DNA from 3 places in the Streptomyces sp. NBC_00358 genome. Region 1 is predicted to be linked to each of the others. Evidence: riboswitches for the same ligand, from Rfam matches in the RefSeq annotation. Region 1 holds a riboswitch; each other region holds the start of a gene.
What was found. Region 1 has a riboswitch for S-adenosylmethionine ahead of OHT01_RS40285 (putative leader peptide). Riboswitches for the same ligand answer to the same signal wherever they lie in the genome.

Region 1 (5,248 bases):
CGAGACACCCTCGCTCCGGGTGGCGGCGTCGCTGTCGCCGCCGCACGCGGCGAGCCCGGCGGCGAGGGAGGCGACCGCCGCGGTGGCGGTGACGCCGCGAAGAATTCTGCTGTTCAGGGGGAGCGTGCGCATGGCTGTCCTTGTCGGATGTGTGCGGTGGTGTGGGGGCGCGGTCCCGGCGGGCCGCGAAATCGGTGGATGTGCGCGTCGGCGTACGGCGGATGGCGGATTCCCGGCTCCGCTCTCGGCTCTCGGGTCTCCGGTCTTCGCTGCGCTTCGGGTCGCCGAACGCGTACGTCGGCCGCGGGCCGAGGTCGGTGGTCGGGATCGGGGGCTGAGATCCGGGGCTGAGATCGGTGGCGGGCGAGGCCTCGCTGTTCGCCGTCGGCGCGCGGGTCAGAGGACCTTGCTCAGGAAGTCCCTGGTCCGGTCCTGCTGTGGATGGTCCAAGACCTGTGCGGGCGGACCCTGTTCGACGATGCGGCCGGCGTCCATGAAGACGACCCGGTCGGCGATCTCGCGGGCGAAGCCGATCTCGTGGGTGACGATGACGAGGGTGGTGCCGCTCCTGGCCAGATCCTTGATGACGGCGAGCACCTCGCCCACGAGTTCGGGGTCGAGCGCGGAGGTCGGCTCGTCGAAGAGGATGACCCCCGGCCGCAGGGCGAGGGCGCGGGCGATGGCCACCCGCTGCTGCTGTCCGCCCGACAACTGACGCGGATAGGCACCGGACTTGTCCGCCAGCCCCACACGGGCGAGCAGATCGCGCGCCAGTTGCCGGGCCTCGGGCCTGGACAGTTTGCCGGTCGCCACCGGAGCCGCGGCCACGTTGTCCAGCACGGTCAGGTGCGGGAAGAGGTTGAAGTTCTGGAAGACGAACCCGATGCGGCTGCGCTGGCCCAGGATGACGCGCTCGCTCAGTTCCTTCAGGCGCTCGCCGTGCCTGCGTACGCCGATGAGCTCGCCGTTCAGGCTGACATGGCCGGCCTCGGGCTTCTCCAGGTGGTTGATCACCCGCAGGAGAGTGGACTTGCCGGACCCGGAAGGTCCGAGGATGACCGTCACCTCCCCGGGCCGGACGGTCAACTCCACGCCGTCCAGGACCTGGTGGGCGCCGTACCACTTGTGCACGTCGTGCACCTCGACCGCGGCCGGCTCGATCCCGAGCGCTCCGACGGCCTCGGCCGCCGGAGCAGTCCCCTGCCCCGTCCGCTCATGCGACTGCGACTGCCTCTGCTCCTGCTCCTGCTCCTGCTCCTGCGGATGCGTCCTGGTCTTCACCGTCGTCTGACGTGCTTCGCCGGTCATATCGCCGTCTCCCTCCGGACCCGGGCCCGCACATCGCGCAGACCGTTCCGTACCTTCTGCAACGGGGTCGGCGGCAGGGTGCGCAGCGCGCCCCGCGAGTAGTACCGCTCGACGTAGAACTGGATGACGGACACGACGCTCGTGAGGATCAGATACCAGGCGGTGGCGACGAGGAGCAGCGGCACGATGTCGCCGGGATAGGTGCTGCCCATGCTCTGCACGGTGCCGAACAGGTCCAGCAGCGAGACGTAGAAGACCAGTGAGGTGCCCTTGATGAGGCCGATCAACTGGTTCACGTAGTTGGGGGTGATGGAGCGCAGCGCCTGCGGGAAGACGATCTTCGCGAACTGGTACCGCTTCGGCAGGCCGAGGGCGGAGGCCGCCTCGTGCTGGCCCTGGTCGACCGAGAGGATGCCGCCGCGCACCACTTCCGAGGCGTACGCCGCTTCGTTGAGGCTGAGTCCGATGACGGCGACGGCCATGTCGGTGGCGAGGTGGGACTCGTCGAAGGTGAAGAAGGCCGGCCCGAACGGAACGCCCACGCTCAACGTCCGGTACAGGGCGCTGAAGTTGTAGAGGAACAGCAGGACCACGATGAGCGGGACGGACCGGAACAACCAGGTGTAGAGCCAGCTCACCGCACGGAGCACGGGGCTCTGGGAGAGCCGGGCCAGCGCCAGCAGGATGCCGCCCAGCAGTCCCAACAGGGCGCTGTACAGGGCGACTTCAAGAGTGATGAGCAGCCCGTCGAGGATCGTCGGGCGCAGGAACCAGTACTGGAAGCGGTCCCACTGGTAGAAGGGGTTGGTCACCAGGCCGTGGGTGATCTGGGCGACCAGCACGAGCACGACGGCCGTGATGACCCAGCGGCCGGGGCGCCGGAGCGGAAGGACCCGCTGGGCCGACAGGGGCTTCGGCGTGGCGGGGACGTCGGGACGGGGGATCGCCTCGGCGGGCGGCGCTGATCCGGAGGACACAGCGGTGCCGGGAGATTGACTCATGGAGAGCTCCAGCGGATGCGGACACCCCGGACCACGGCGGACGGCAGCGGGACGCGGAGCCGGAACGGCTCGGCGCGAATCGACGCACGGGTGCACGTGGAACGGGGGCTGGACGGAGAGGGGACGCACCGCGGCGGCGGTGGCCGTCAGAGATTCGGAAGAAGAACCGTCAGCCCTGGCAGAGGGGGCGACAGGTGCCCGTACACAGTGCGCTGCTGACACGCAGCAGGTCGACGGAGCGGTCGGCGCACAGCACGTCGCGGCCGAGGCGCCGCCATGCGGCCGTCCCGTCAGCTGCGTACATCGCCGTCACCATCGTTTCTCCGGCCCTGAGGCATCTCGTTGTGGGCCGCACGTTAGGCCTGCCCCGAAAAGAATGTCAATGCGGGTGACCACCAGGTGAGACCGCGCGTCCGGCCTTCTTGACGACGCCTCAGCGCGCACCGAGACTGGTCTGGACGGTCACGATTGTCAGCGCCCACGGCGCGGGTTCGCCCGCTCCTGTGGTCATCGGCCCCGGCTCGCTGACAGGCAACCCTTCCACCGCGACGGGGTGCCCCGGGTGACGACCGGGTCCCGCCGGTGCGGCGGGACAAGCGTGGTCTCGCGTCTCGCGAGCCCTGGAGTCGGGACCGGTGGGAATGCCCAAGAGCGGCTTGACGAGGCGCCTGCACATCGATCTGCTGCGTGTCTCCAGCGCCTACTGATCCGTAGCCGGTCCGTTGATCCGGACCGGTGCGACCAGCGCAGTCAATCCGCAATCGGCCGCTGATGCCCACAAGGCGGCGGTGGCTTCCTCGTTCCCCAAGGGAGAGTCATGCCCGAGACAGCTTCGCGGACTTCCGGTACAGCCAACTCGCGCCCCTGTGACCAGATCTCGTTCCCCCCGGACCGCCGCCTGAAGGTGGCGCCGACCCCGTCCGCGCTCCCCCATCGCGTCCACAGCCGTATCGGCGTAGGTCTGGCCGGCGGCTTCTACCCGGCACCGCATCGCTACGAGCTGTATCTGTCGGAGAGTTGTCCCCTCTCGCTGCGCATCGAGATCACCCTCGACCTGCTCGGCCTGAAGGACTCCGTCGCCACCACGATCCTGTCGCACTCCTCCGGGACATCCGGCTCCTTCGCCTCGCTTCGGCGCGCCTACGAGGCCACCGAGCACCACTACGACGGACCTCTGACGGCGCCCGCACTGTGCGACCGCTGGAGCGGACGCATCGTCAGCAACCACACACCCGACATCCTGCGCGATCTCGCCGGTCTGCTCTCGGGCCACACCACGGGCCACCCTTCCCCACTGTGTCCGCCGGCCCTCACCGCGGACATCGAGGCCCTGCGCGACCTGTTGGACCGCGATGTCACCCCGACCGCCCCGCCCTCGGACCGCTCGGCGGCCCTGGAGTTGCTGGACTGCCAACTCGCCTCGCGGCCCTACGTGTTGGGCGGCAGCCTGACGGCGGCGGACGTGGACGTATGGGTGGCGCTCACCGGCCTGGAGCCGTCCGACGCCCTCGGCCCGCATCCCCGGCTCCGCGACTACCTACGCCGCCTCGGCGACCACCCCGCCTTCCCGGCCGGGAACGAGGCCGTCCCCCTGGCGGCCGGCGCCTGACGCCCCGCGGCGGACCGAACGGAGAACCGGACGCCGGACCCGGCGTCCGGGCCGTTCAGTCGCGCGGGATCAGGAGGATGCTCACGCCCTTCAGGGTCGAGGTCCACTCCCGGCCCTGATCGAGGATCTCGCGCCCCGAGCCCAGGATCTGGTCCTGGAGCATCTGCGCCGCCTCACGGAGCCGCTCCCACGGTTCGGGCACGTCGAAGGCGCGCCGGGACCGCTCGACGGAGCCGACCAGAGCGCGGCAGGCCGCTTCCACGTCGGCGACGTTCTGGCCGGCCGATCCGACTCCTTCGATCGACCACGTCATCCACAGGCGCCCCATGACCACACTCTGTCGCATTCCCGAAACCGGCGCACGCCCAGCACCGCCCACGGTTCAGACGACAGGTATCGCTTGGGTCATTGCAAGCAAATCGGAGGATTGACCGGGGTCTTGTCGCGGACCACGATCTCTTTCCGTACCAAGGTGGCAACCCGTCCGGCGAGCGGGCGACGGTCCGGACCGTCGCCCGGTCGCCGGACGGGTGTCGACCGGTCATCCCGAAGGGAGCTTTCGGTGGAGGACACAGCATCAGCGCATACCGAACACGGTCGGGCGCCGGACGGCGCCGCGGGCGATGCCGTCGCGTTCATGCGCACGCTGGGCGCGGCGGAGATCGAGCATCCCGGAGGAACCCTGCTGGAGCATGTCCAACGGGTCGGCCTGCTGCTGAAGGGATGGGGCGCTCGGCATGATCTCCAACTCGCCGGGTTGTGCCACGCCTTCTACGGAACCGACGGATTCGCGACGCCGTTGCTGCCGCTGGAGTCCCGAGCCGAGCTGGTCCGGCGCATCGGAGCAGGCGCGGAGGAGCTCGTGTACCTCTACGCCGGCTGCGACAGGACGGCCTCCTACCGCGGCCTCACGAGCGACAGCGGGGTGTTCCGGGACAGGTTCACCGGGCACACCTTCTCTCCCGACCCGCGTCAGCGACGGGACTTCGCCGAACTCACCGCAGCGAACGAACTGGACCTCGCCGGCATCAGCCCGGCCTTCCGGGCAAAATCGGGAGACGGTCTGCTCCGGCTGCTCACCCGGCTGCGGCCGCTCCTGAGCGACCGCGCCTGGGAAGACACCCGGAAGATCCTGGCCCGCCGTCAGCCCGATGCCCACGGCGGCGCGCCTCGAGTGAATCCTCCCGGGTCCGGCGCGGGCCCGGAATCGGGCGGCAACCTTTTCGCCTCCCGCGACCACTGAGGGTCACACCATCGGCTCGATCCTCCGAACGGATGCGCATGAAGGAAACGAGGCAGACGGCCCGGCGCCGCAGGCACCGGCTCAGGC
Region 2 (5,248 bases), 3.6 Mb from region 1:
CGAGGCCGTGCACGCCCACGAGGGTCCGGCGGGGCGGGCCGCCGTCCAGGTGCTCGACCGCCCGCGGCGCGTCCGAGGGCGGGGTCACGCGGTAGCGCTCGGGGTCGATCTCGCCCGCGCAGCGCATGAAGGCCGCCGCCCACCGCCAGGTCAGGAACGCCACCCGGTCGGCGCCGAGCATGCCGTCCAGCAGCTCCGCGCGGATGTCGTCGGGCAGCATCCGGAAGTAGTCCTCGGGCGCCCACGGGGTGTGGGAGAAGTGCCCGATGCGCAGGTCGGGGCGCAGCTCGCGGAGCATCCCGGGCACCAGGCACAGGTGGTAGTCCTGGACCAGCACCGAGGCGCCCTCGGCGGCCTCCTCGGCCAGCGCTTCGGCGAAGGCGCGGTTGTAGGTCCGGTAGGACGCCCACTGGCGCCGGAACTCCGCGTCGAAGACCGGCTCCAGCGGGGTCTGGTACAGCATGTGGTGGACGAACCACAGCACGGAGTTGGCGATGCCGTTGTACGCGTCGGCGTGCACCCCGGCGTCGATCGCCAGCATCCGTACGCCGTCCTCGCCGACTCCGCGCGCGACGGCCTCCCGGTCGCCGTCGCCGAGGGCCGAGCAGACCCATAGGGCGCCCGCGTCGGGCCCGATCGCCGAGAGTCCCGAGACGAGGCCGCCGCCGCCGCGCCGGGCGTGCAGCGAGCCGTCCTCCCGTACCTCGTAGGTGATCGGGCCGCGGTTGGACGCGACCAGAATCCGGTGGGCACCGTGCGTTGAAGCCATGCCTCGAAACCTAGCCCCGTGTCGAAACGCTCAAACGTTCACTTCGGCCGTATGCGGCCGCGGTCGGTCGGCCCTGCCTACGCGGCCCTGCGCCGCTGGTACTCGGAGATTTCGGTCATCGGCGGCCTTTCCTCCGTGTCCACCGAGTACGTACGCGGCTGGAAACCGTCCCGGCCGCGCTCGAACTGGGTGAGGGCCGGGCGGATCAGGTGGCCGCGGGCCAGCCGGAGCTGGGCGGTGCGGTAGATCGCGGCGGCCATCCGGCCCAGTGCCTGGCCGTCCTGGTGGCGGTGTTTGCGCACCCCGACGTCGACCTGCGCGAGGGCGTCCAGGCCCACCAGGTGCAGGGCGTCGACGAGCATGCCCAGTTCGACGCCGTAGCCGACCGGGAACGGGAGCTGTTCGAGCAGCGAGCGGCGGGCCGCGTACTCGCCGCCGAGCGGCTGGACGAAGCCCGCGAGCTGCGGCCAGTGCATGTTCAGCAGGGGGCGGGCCATCAGCTCGGTGACCCGGCCGCCCTGTCCGCCGGTGCCGGCCATCGGGCGGTCGTACATGGCCTTGACGAGGTCGACGCCGGGATCGGTGAGCAGCGGGCCCACGATCCCGGAGACGAAGTCGGACGAGAACTCCTTGAGGTCCGCGTCGATGAAGCAGACGATGTCCCCGCTCGTCACGAGCAGCGACCGCCACAGCACCTCGCCCTTGCCGGGCACGGCGGGGATCCGCGGGAGGATGTCGTCGCGGTGGACGACTCTCGCGCCCGCGGCGGCGGCGACCGCGGAGGTACGGTCCGTGGAGCCCGAGTCGACGACGACGATCTCGTCGACGAGGGGCACCTGCTGCATCAGGTCGTGGCGGATGATCGCGACGATCTCGCCGACCGTCTCCTCCTCGTTGAGCGCGGGCAGCACGACACTGACCGTCGACCCGGTGACGCGTTTGGCGGCCATGAGCCTGTGGAGCGGGCGGTCGGTCACGGACCAGGAGCGTGTGCTCAGCCAGCTTTCGACTTCCTTCAGCACCGTCTGCGGCTCCTCACTGTCTGATCACACGCTCTCATCGGCGTGCCCGCTGCGGCCAGCGGCAGATCGATTGCCGTCGTCTCGCGGTTCGGACGACTATCTCAACTGTCCTGGCCTTCGGTTACAGTCTTGAACAACGCGGATGACCATCGCATGTCCTGGATCATCGGCATGTATCGCGTTCAACAGTTCAACAATCAAATACCGCTCATCCAGAGGGGCAGAGGGATACGGCCCGATGAAGCCCCGGCAACCCTCCAGCCGGTCTCGTACCGATCGATGTCGATCGCGTCGCGAGGCTCCCGGCTCGGGAAGGTGCCAAATCCGTCTCACGGCGAAGTGCGTCGTGAGGAAGATGAGGAAAGGGCCTCGCCTCCATGGCTGCGCAGACAGTTGCAAGTACCACGAACTCCGCCGAAGCGGTGGACCTCGGCCCGGCCGCGGCGCTTTCCTGCCGCGAGTGCGGACACCGCGTCCCGCTCGGCCCGGTCTTCGCCTGCGAGGAGTGTTTCGGCCCGCTGGAGATCGCCTACGACTTCTCGGCCTACGAGACCGAGGAGCTCCGCAAGCGCATCGAAGCGGGACCCGCGAACATCTGGCGCTACGCGCCCCTCCTGCCCGTCCCCGCGGACGTGGCCGACAAGCCGAACATCAACCCCGGCTGGACCAAGCTCGTCCAGGCCGACAACCTGGCCCGCGAGCTCGGTGTGGACGCCGGAAAGCTCTTCGTCAAGGACGACTCCGGCAACCCGACGCACTCCTTCAAGGACCGCGTCGTCGCCCAGGCCATCGAAGCCGCCCGCGCCTTCGGCTTCACCACCCTCTCCTGCTCCTCCACCGGCAACCTCGCCGGCGCCGTGGGCGCCGCGGCGGCCCGCGCCGGCTTCCGGTCCTGCGTGTTCATCCCGCACGACCTGGAGCAGGGCAAGGTCGTCATGGCCGCGGTCTACGGCGGCGAGCTCGTCGGCATCCAGGGCAACTACGACGACGTGAACCGCTTCTGCTCCGAGCTGATCGGCGACCCGGCCGGCGAGGGCTGGGGCTTCGTCAACGTCAACCTGCGGCCGTACTACGCCGAGGGCTCCAAGACGCTGGCGTACGAGATCTGCGAGCAGCTCGGCTGGAAGCTGCCCGACCAGCTCGTCGTGCCGATCGCCTCCGGCTCCCAGCTCACGAAGATCGACAAGGGGCTCCAGGAGCTGATCAAGCTCGGACTCGTCGAGGACAAGGCGTACAAGATCTTCGGTGCCCAGGCCGAGGGCTGCTCCCCGGTCTCCGTCGCCTACAAGGCCGGTCACGACGTCGTACGGCCGCAGAAGCCGGACACCATCGCCAAGTCGCTCGCCATCGGCAACCCCGCGGACGGGCCGTACGTGCTCGACATCGCGCGGCGCACCGGCGGCGCCGTGGAGGACGTGAACGACGAGCAGATCGTCGACGCGATCAAGCTGCTCGCGCGCACCGAGGGCATCTTCGCGGAGACGGCGGGCGGTGTGACCGTCGGCGTCACCCGCAAGCTGATCGAGAACGGCCTCCTCGACCCGACCCTCACCACGGTCGTGCTGAACACCGGCGACGGCCTCAAGACCCTGGACGCGGTGGCCTCGGACACCGGACTGACCGCGACCATCCGCCCGAACCTCGACTCCTTCCGAGAGGCTGGCCTCGCATCATGAGCGTCAACGTCCGCATCCCCACCATCCTGCGCACCTACACCGGTGGTGCCGCCGAGGTGACGGCCGAGGGCACGACCCTCGCCGAGGTCATCAGCGACCTGGAGAAGAACCACACGGGCATCGCCGCGCGCGTTCTGGACGACCAGGGCAAGCTGCGCCGCTTCGTCAACGTGTACGTCAACGACGACGACGTCCGGTTCGAGCAGGGCCTCCAGACGGCGACCCCGGACGGTGTCGGTGTCTCGATCATTCCGGCCGTCGCCGGAGGCTGATCGTTACCCTCGGTAATGCCGAACACGCAGAGTTCATCGAATTGCCCCCTCCGTGAGAGAAACGGAGGGGGCAATTCTGCATGGTTGAGCGCGCTACAGTTGGGGAAGCGACTTCGCTTTCGATGTTGGTTTCATGCCGGACGCATATGAGTACCCGTTCGGCGGCCGACAAGAAGTAGCCAAACTGCCTCGCCCTTTTGGGCTTTTTATGGCATTTACGGGGCCCGACTTGCCCTGAATCCTCGCGCATTCTCCGCATATCGTTGATCGGCCATGCCCAGAATTCTCGTCCGATTGACCTGTTGCAGACGGCAGTTGGACAGATACATTCAGCCGCGGTCGACGCGTTCCGGCGCACACCCCCAACCGTTTGGGGGGTGAGGTCTGACCCGGATCCGCGAAGTGTGGATCTGTGCAAGGGCCAGTAATAGGGGAGTTAGGCATGGCTCAGGGCACCGTCAAGTGGTTCAACGCGGAGAAGGGGTACGGCTTCATCGCGGTCGACGGTGGTGCGGACGTCTTCGTGCACTACAGCGCGATTCAGATGGACGGCTACCGCACCCTTGAAGAGGGTCAGCGAGTGGAGTTCGAAATCTCGCAGGGCCAGAAGGGTCCGCAGGCGGACATGGTCAAACTCGCCGTCTAGTCCGGGCGCGAACGGCCACCGACGCAACTCACGCCGAGGGGCCCGCATCCCACCAGGGATGCGGGCCCCTCGTGCGTCCTCGGCGGCCTTCGGCCGCCCTCCGCCTGCTCCCGCGCGCGCCCGCGCGCACGGGAGCGCCCCCTCTGTGGAGGCTGGGCCCGACGCCCGTTTTCAGGAGAGGCGCTTGCACTCGCAGGGGTCGAGTGCTAATCATTGGCGTTAGCACTCTCCCAGTGAGAGTGACAGAACTTGGATCGGGCCAGTGAGGCCCGCGGGCCTGTGGGGCAAGGAACCACAAGGCTTGCAGGCCGTCCGTCGCGGGCGCGGGCACGATCCGGAGAAATCCACCCCGTCCGGGAGGACCACTTCACATGGCCAAGATCATCGCGTTCAACGAGGAGGCACGGCGCGGTCTCGAGCGCGGGATGAACCAGCTCGCTGACGCCGTCAAGGTCACCCTCGGCCCCAAGGGCCGTAACGTCGTCCTCGAGAAGAAGTGGGGCGCCCCCACGATCACCAACGATGGTGTTTCCATCGCCAAGGAGATCGAGCTCGAGGACCCGTACGAGAAGATCGGCGCCGAGCTGGTCAAGGAAGTCGCCAAGAAGACGGACGACGTCGCCGGCGACGGTACGACCACGGCGACCGTGCTGGCCCAGGCGCTCGTGCGCGAGGGTCTGCGCAACGTCGCCGCCGGCGCCAACCCGATGGCCCTCAAGCGCGGTATCGAGAAGGCCGTCGAGGCCGTCTCCGGTGCCCTCCTTGAGCAGGCCAAGGATGTCGAGACCAAGGAGCAGATCGCTTCCACGGCCTCCATCTCCGCCGCCGACACCCAGATCGGCGAGCTCATCGCCGAGGCGATG
Region 3 (5,248 bases), 2.1 Mb from region 1:
CCGCCCGCAGGGCTTCCTCGCCTGCGGCGGTCACCAGCTTCACCCAGCCCGCGGGGCGCAGCACATAGGCCGCGGCCGCCACGTCCAGCGGATCCGCGGCCGGCGGCGGCGCGCCCGAGTCCAGGGCGCCGATGAGCTCCGCCTGGGCCTCTCTCAGCTTCTCGGCGATGCGCTGCCGGAACAGCGGGTCCGTCTCCAGCGCCGCGGCCATGGCGTTACCGGCGAACTTGGCCCGCCGGTTCGGGGCGAATCGGGCGTACTGCCGCAACTGGACCGGGAGTTCGGTCATGGTCAGCCCGCCGAAACCGTCCGAGACGATCTGCACGACGCGTCGGCGCACGCCGTCGGGCAGCGGACGGTCGAGCACCTCGGCGGTGCCGTCGTCCGGCTCCCCGCCCGTGGTCTCCACCATCCGTCACCCCAACTATCCGTGTGGGGCCCGCTCCGTCAGGAGCCGGCGCCCGGCCTGTCCACGAGTTCGACCTGATCCACCGCGTTGCACCAGCGGCACCGCACCGACTCGATGGTCTCACTGACCACCTCGCGCTCCTCGATCTTCGGCTCACCGGCCAGGTCGAGATGTACGTACTCGACGACCTTCGAAGAGCGGGTCACGTCGAAACGCGTGAGGTTGCCGCAGAGGGCGCAGCGCCAGCGGGTCTTGGCGTCGGGCAGGGGAACCGTCATAGGGCAGTCGCTTTCCTTCTAGTGTCCGTCCGGCGCCGGTCTCCCGGTGCATGTGGCTCGTAACCCTACGGCCTGGCGGGTACTCGACGCTCGGCTGCCCACGGCGGCGAGGCGGTCCGTACGCATCGGTCCGGTTACGTCATGCTCTGCAACATGATCGGCAATTGGAGTACGGCGGCCGGCAGGGCGCTGCGGGGGCAGTCGGCGCCGGTGACGTACGGGCTGATCGTCCTGTGCTGTCTGGTCTTCGTGATCGGTCCCGCGTCGGGCCTCGATCCCGCGTACGGCACCGGGGACGAACTGCTGGCCGCCCAGCGGGCGTACTTCCGCCGCTGGGGCGTGGTGCCGGCCGAGCTGTTCGGAGGGGCCCCGCACGAGGCGCTCACCCCGGCCACCGCCCTGTTCATCCACGGCAGCTGGCTCCACCTCCTGGGCAACATGCTCTTCTTCTACGTCTTCGGGCTGATGGCCGAGGAACGCATGGGTCACCTGGAGTTCGCCCTCTTCTACCTGGGCTGCGGGTACCTGGCCCTGCTCGGCTACGCCGCCGCCAACGCCACCTCGCAGCAGTCCCTGGTCGGGGCCTCCGGGGCCATCTCCGCGGTGCTCGGCGCGTTTCTGTACCTGTTCCCCAAGGCGCGGGTGACCAGTCTCTTCCCGTTCCTGTTCTTCCTGCCGCTGCGCTTCCCGGCCTGGGTGGTGCTGCCGTTCTGGTTCACCCTGCAATGGCTGGCGGCGGGCCGCAGCGCCTCGGGACCGGGGGTCGCCTATCTGGCCCACCTCGTGGGCTTCTCCCTGGGATTCGTGTACGCCTGGGCGCGGTTCCGCCGCCGTACGGCCGCCGTGCCCGCTCCGGGGGTGCTGCCGGGGCCCCCGGTGGATCAGCCGGGCCGGGTGGACCGCGAGTAGGGTGAGATCCCCAGCAGTGGCCCCCTAGGGAGAGAACCAGCCGTGATCACCGCGATCGTCCTCATCAAGACCAGCGTGGACCGGATCCCCGAGATCGCCGAGTCGATCGCGTCGCTGGAGAGCGTCAGCGAGGTCTTCTCCGTCACCGGCACCTACGACCTGATCGCCATGGTCCGGGTCAAGGCCCACGACGACCTCGCGGACGTCATTCCCGGCAAGATCAGCAAGATCCCGGGCGTCGAGGCGACGGACACGCACGTGGCGTTCCGTACGTACTCCCAGCACGACCTGGAGGCGGCGTTCGCGATCGGTCTCGACTCCTGACCGACGGAACACCGCCTCCCGGCACCGCCTCCTGACAACCCCCTGCGGGCGAACGTCCCGAGGGCGTCAGACCGCCGGGACGCAGCGGCCGCCCTCGGTGCGGTACTGCCAGCGCGCACCGTCCCTGACGAGCTCGCGCACCGCGCGGACGAACCGCTCGACGTGCTCGTCGGGGGTACCGGCCCCGAAGCTGACGCGGATGGCGTTGAGGGACTTCTCGCCGGGGGCCGCCTCGGGGGCGCCGCACTCCCCCTGGGTCCCCGGGTCGCTGCCGAGCAGCGTGCGGACCAGCGGGTGGGCGCAGAAGAGGCCGTCGCGGACACCGATGCCGTACTCGGCGGAGAGCGCGGCCGCGAAGTGCGAGCTGTTCCAGCCCTCGACGACGAAGGAGATGACGCCGACCCGCGGGGCGTCGTCACCGAAGAGCGAGAGGACCCGGACCTCGGGGACCTCGGCGAGGCCCGCGCGGACGGTACGGATCAGGTGCTGCTCGCGGGCGAGAAGGTTGTCGAAGCCCTCCTCGGTGAGCGCCTTGCAGGCCGACGCGATCGAGTAGGCGCCGATGACGTTCGGCGAACCGGCCTCGTGCCGGGCGGCGCTGTCGTGCCACTCCACGTCCACGCCGCCGTCCGTACGCCGGGTGACCTTGCGGCTGGCGCCGCCGCCCGCGAGGTAGGGCTCGGCGGCGAGCAGCCAGTCGGAGCGGCCCGCGAGGACACCGGAGCCGAAGGGCGCGTACAGCTTGTGCCCGGAGAAGGCGACCCAGTCGACGTCGAGGTCCTGGACCGACACCGGGTGGTGCGGGGCGAGCTGCGCGGCGTCGAGGACGATCCGGGCGCCGTGGGCGTGCGCGGCGGCGGCCAGTTCCCGCACCGGCCACAGCTCCCCGGTGACGTTCGAGGCGCCGGTGACGCAGACCAGGGCCGGTCCGTAGCCCCCTTCAATGGACACAGTGCGGGCGGCGAGGGCGCGCTCCAGGGTGGCGACGGCCTCGCCGGGGGTGCGCGGGGCGTTCAGGTACGTCACCCGGGCGTCGCGCCAGGGCAGCAGCGAGGCGTGGTGCTCGGTCTCGAAGACGAAGACCTGGCAGTCGGCCGGGAGCGCGGCGGCGAGCAGGTTGAGCGAGTCGGTGGTGGAGCGGGTGAAGACCACCTGGTCGTCGGCGCGGCAGTCGAGGAACTCCTCGACGGTCCTGCGGGCGTTCTCGAAGAGGTCGGTGGACAGCTGCGAGAGGTAGCCGGCGCCCCGGTGGACGCTGCCGTAGTACGGGGCGTACGCGGCCACGTCGTCCCACACCCGCTGGAGGGCGGGCGCGCTGGCGGCGTAGTCGAGGGCCGCGTAGGTCACCTCGCCGCCGGTGACGAGCGGGACGGTGACATCCCGGCCCAGAACGGCCAGAGGGGCACAAACGGTCTGGTCGGCGGCAACGGTGGAGACAGACATGGCGAGCTCCTGTGAGAGGCAGGCGGGATCACCGCGCGAGCCGGCCGCCCGAGGGCAGCGCTCAGCGCGGAAAAGGTGAAAAGGGTGTGCGGGGGCGGGGCTCGGCGCCCTATCGCATTCGCTTGCTCACAGAAGGCTCCCTCGAACGACCAGGACCCCTGGTTGCGTCCGCCCGATGGGCGGGAGGGGTCCGCGCTTGCCGTAGGCCTCGCTGCCTACGACCTGGTCTTCACCCGGGGCACCCCGCCACGGACGGAGGGTTGCCGGACAGTCGGCCGGGGCCTGATGACTGTCACTCATGACCTGATACAGCATCCTGCCAGAGGATCTTCCACGCGCAAGGCGCAGTCCAGATTCTGGACTGCGCCTCGCTCCGTGCCACCGGCGGATCAGGCGTTGCTGGCGGCCACCCAGCGGTCGAGCGTGCGCTTCGCGGCGCCGGAGTCGATCGCCTCGGCCGCCTTCTCCATTCCGTCGCGGAGCTGGTCCGCGAGCGGTGCCCCGGTCGGCGAAAGAGCCACCAGGGCCGCCGCCGAGTTCAGCAGCACCGCGTCCCGTACGGGACCGGTCTCGCCGTCCAGCAGGCGCCGGGCGACCTCCGCGTTGTACGAGGCGTCGGCGCCGCGCAGGGCCTCCACCGGGACGATGCCGAGCCCGACGTCGCGCGGGTCGAAGCGCTCCTCGGTGACCTTGCCGTCGCGGACCACCCAGACATGGGAGCCCCCGGTGGTGGTCAGCTCGTCGAGACCGTCGTCGCCGCGGAAGACCAGCGAGGAGTTGCCGCGCTCGGCGAACACGCCCGCCACGATGGGCGCCATCCGGGGATCGGCGACACCGACCGCCTGGGCCTTCACCCGCGCCGGGTTCGTCAGCGGCCCGAGCACGTTGAAGGTCGTCCGGATGCCCAACTGGCCGCGTGCCGCCGCCACATGACGAAGAGCCGGGTGGAACTTCACCGCGAAGCAGAAGGTGATCCCGGCCTCCTCGGCCACCTCGGCGACCCGTTTCACCGTCAGTTGGAGATTGACGCCGAGCTTCTCCAGGACGTCCGACGAGCCGGACGCGGAGGACGCGGCCCGGTTGCCGTGCTTGACGACCTTGGCGCCGGTGCCGGCCACCACGATCGAGGACATCGTGGAGATGTTGACGGTCTTCGCGCCGTCGCCGCCCGTTCCGACGATGTCGACGGTGTGTCCCGGCACTTCGATGACATTGGCGTGCTCGTACATCGCCCGGACGAGTCCGGAGATCTCCTGGACGGTCTCGCCCTTGGCCCGCAGGGCCACCACGAACCCGGCGATCTGGGCGTCGGTCGCCTCGCCGCGCATGATCCGGTCCATCGCCCAGGCCGTGTCGTCAGCGCTCTGGTCGCGGCCTTCGAGCAGGCCGTTCAGTACCGCGGGCCAGGAACGGCCCGCCGCGGTGTCGCCTCCAGCGGGGTTCACAGCGCTCATGGTCGCTCCTGGGTTCGTAGGTCACGCGGTCTCGGGTGCCGCGGTCGTGGGTGACGCGGGGTGGATCACCCCGCACCACGGGGTGAGTCCACCCTATCCAGCCCGGGAGACGGCAAAGAGCCCCGTCCATTGCCTGGACGGGGCTCCTGCCGTGGCGAACTGCCGGGGATCAGTGGTGGCCGTGGCCGCTCGTGATCTCCTTGTACTCCTCGACGGTGGGCTTGGGGATCTGGCCTTCCTCCCCGTAGAAGCCCTCGCTCATCCTGGCGCGCAGCTTCTGCGCGCCCGAGACCTTGCGCTCGACACCGTTCTCGTCGACCGTCGGGCCGATCTCGGCCGGCTTGTACTGGTCGTGCGCGGTGAGCGTGTGCAGCGCGTCCTGGCTGAGCGGCTCGTGGACCTCGATGAACTCACCGTGCGGCAGGCGCTTG

Region 2: it holds a riboswitch for S-adenosylmethionine, as region 1 does, so the genes downstream of both, thrC (threonine synthase) here and OHT01_RS40285 (putative leader peptide) in region 1, are expected to answer to the same signal.
Region 3: it holds a riboswitch for S-adenosylmethionine, as region 1 does, so the genes downstream of both, OHT01_RS28535 (aminotransferase class V-fold PLP-dependent enzyme) here and OHT01_RS40285 (putative leader peptide) in region 1, are expected to answer to the same signal.

What each region holds. Positions count from the first base shown of each region.
Region 1 is NZ_CP107976.1:8,765,109-8,770,356, reverse strand. Features, by position in the region: gene OHT01_RS37565 (ABC transporter substrate-binding protein) at 1-132, opposite strand, end outside; gene OHT01_RS37560 (amino acid ABC transporter ATP-binding protein) at 397-1,161, opposite strand; gene OHT01_RS37555 (amino acid ABC transporter permease) at 1,305-2,309, opposite strand; gene OHT01_RS37550 (hypothetical protein) at 2,479-2,613, opposite strand; SAM riboswitch class IV at 2,770-2,914, shown strand; gene OHT01_RS40285 (putative leader peptide) at 2,951-3,016, shown strand; gene OHT01_RS37545 (glutathione S-transferase C-terminal domain-containing protein) at 3,127-3,918, shown strand; gene OHT01_RS37540 (hypothetical protein) at 3,974-4,246, opposite strand; gene OHT01_RS37535 (DUF6817 domain-containing protein) at 4,556-5,161, shown strand.
Region 2 is NZ_CP107976.1:5,187,611-5,192,858, forward strand. Features, by position in the region: gene OHT01_RS22015 (alpha,alpha-trehalose-phosphate synthase (UDP-forming)) at 1-769, opposite strand, end outside; gene OHT01_RS22020 (glucosyl-3-phosphoglycerate synthase) at 847-1,791, opposite strand; SAM riboswitch class I at 1,997-2,153, shown strand; gene thrC (threonine synthase) at 2,169-3,467, shown strand; gene OHT01_RS22030 (MoaD/ThiS family protein) at 3,464-3,739, shown strand; gene OHT01_RS22035 (cold-shock protein) at 4,182-4,385, shown strand; gene groL (chaperonin GroEL) at 4,757-5,248, shown strand, end outside.
Region 3 is NZ_CP107976.1:6,704,642-6,709,889, reverse strand. Features, by position in the region: gene OHT01_RS28555 (NYN domain-containing protein) at 1-412, opposite strand, end outside; gene OHT01_RS28550 (hypothetical protein) at 448-687, opposite strand; gene OHT01_RS28545 (rhomboid family intramembrane serine protease) at 841-1,596, shown strand; gene OHT01_RS28540 (Lrp/AsnC family transcriptional regulator) at 1,639-1,920, shown strand; gene OHT01_RS28535 (aminotransferase class V-fold PLP-dependent enzyme) at 1,987-3,363, opposite strand; SAM riboswitch class IV at 3,551-3,667, opposite strand; gene trpD (anthranilate phosphoribosyltransferase) at 3,753-4,817, opposite strand; gene qcrB (cytochrome bc1 complex cytochrome b subunit) at 4,987-5,248, opposite strand, start outside.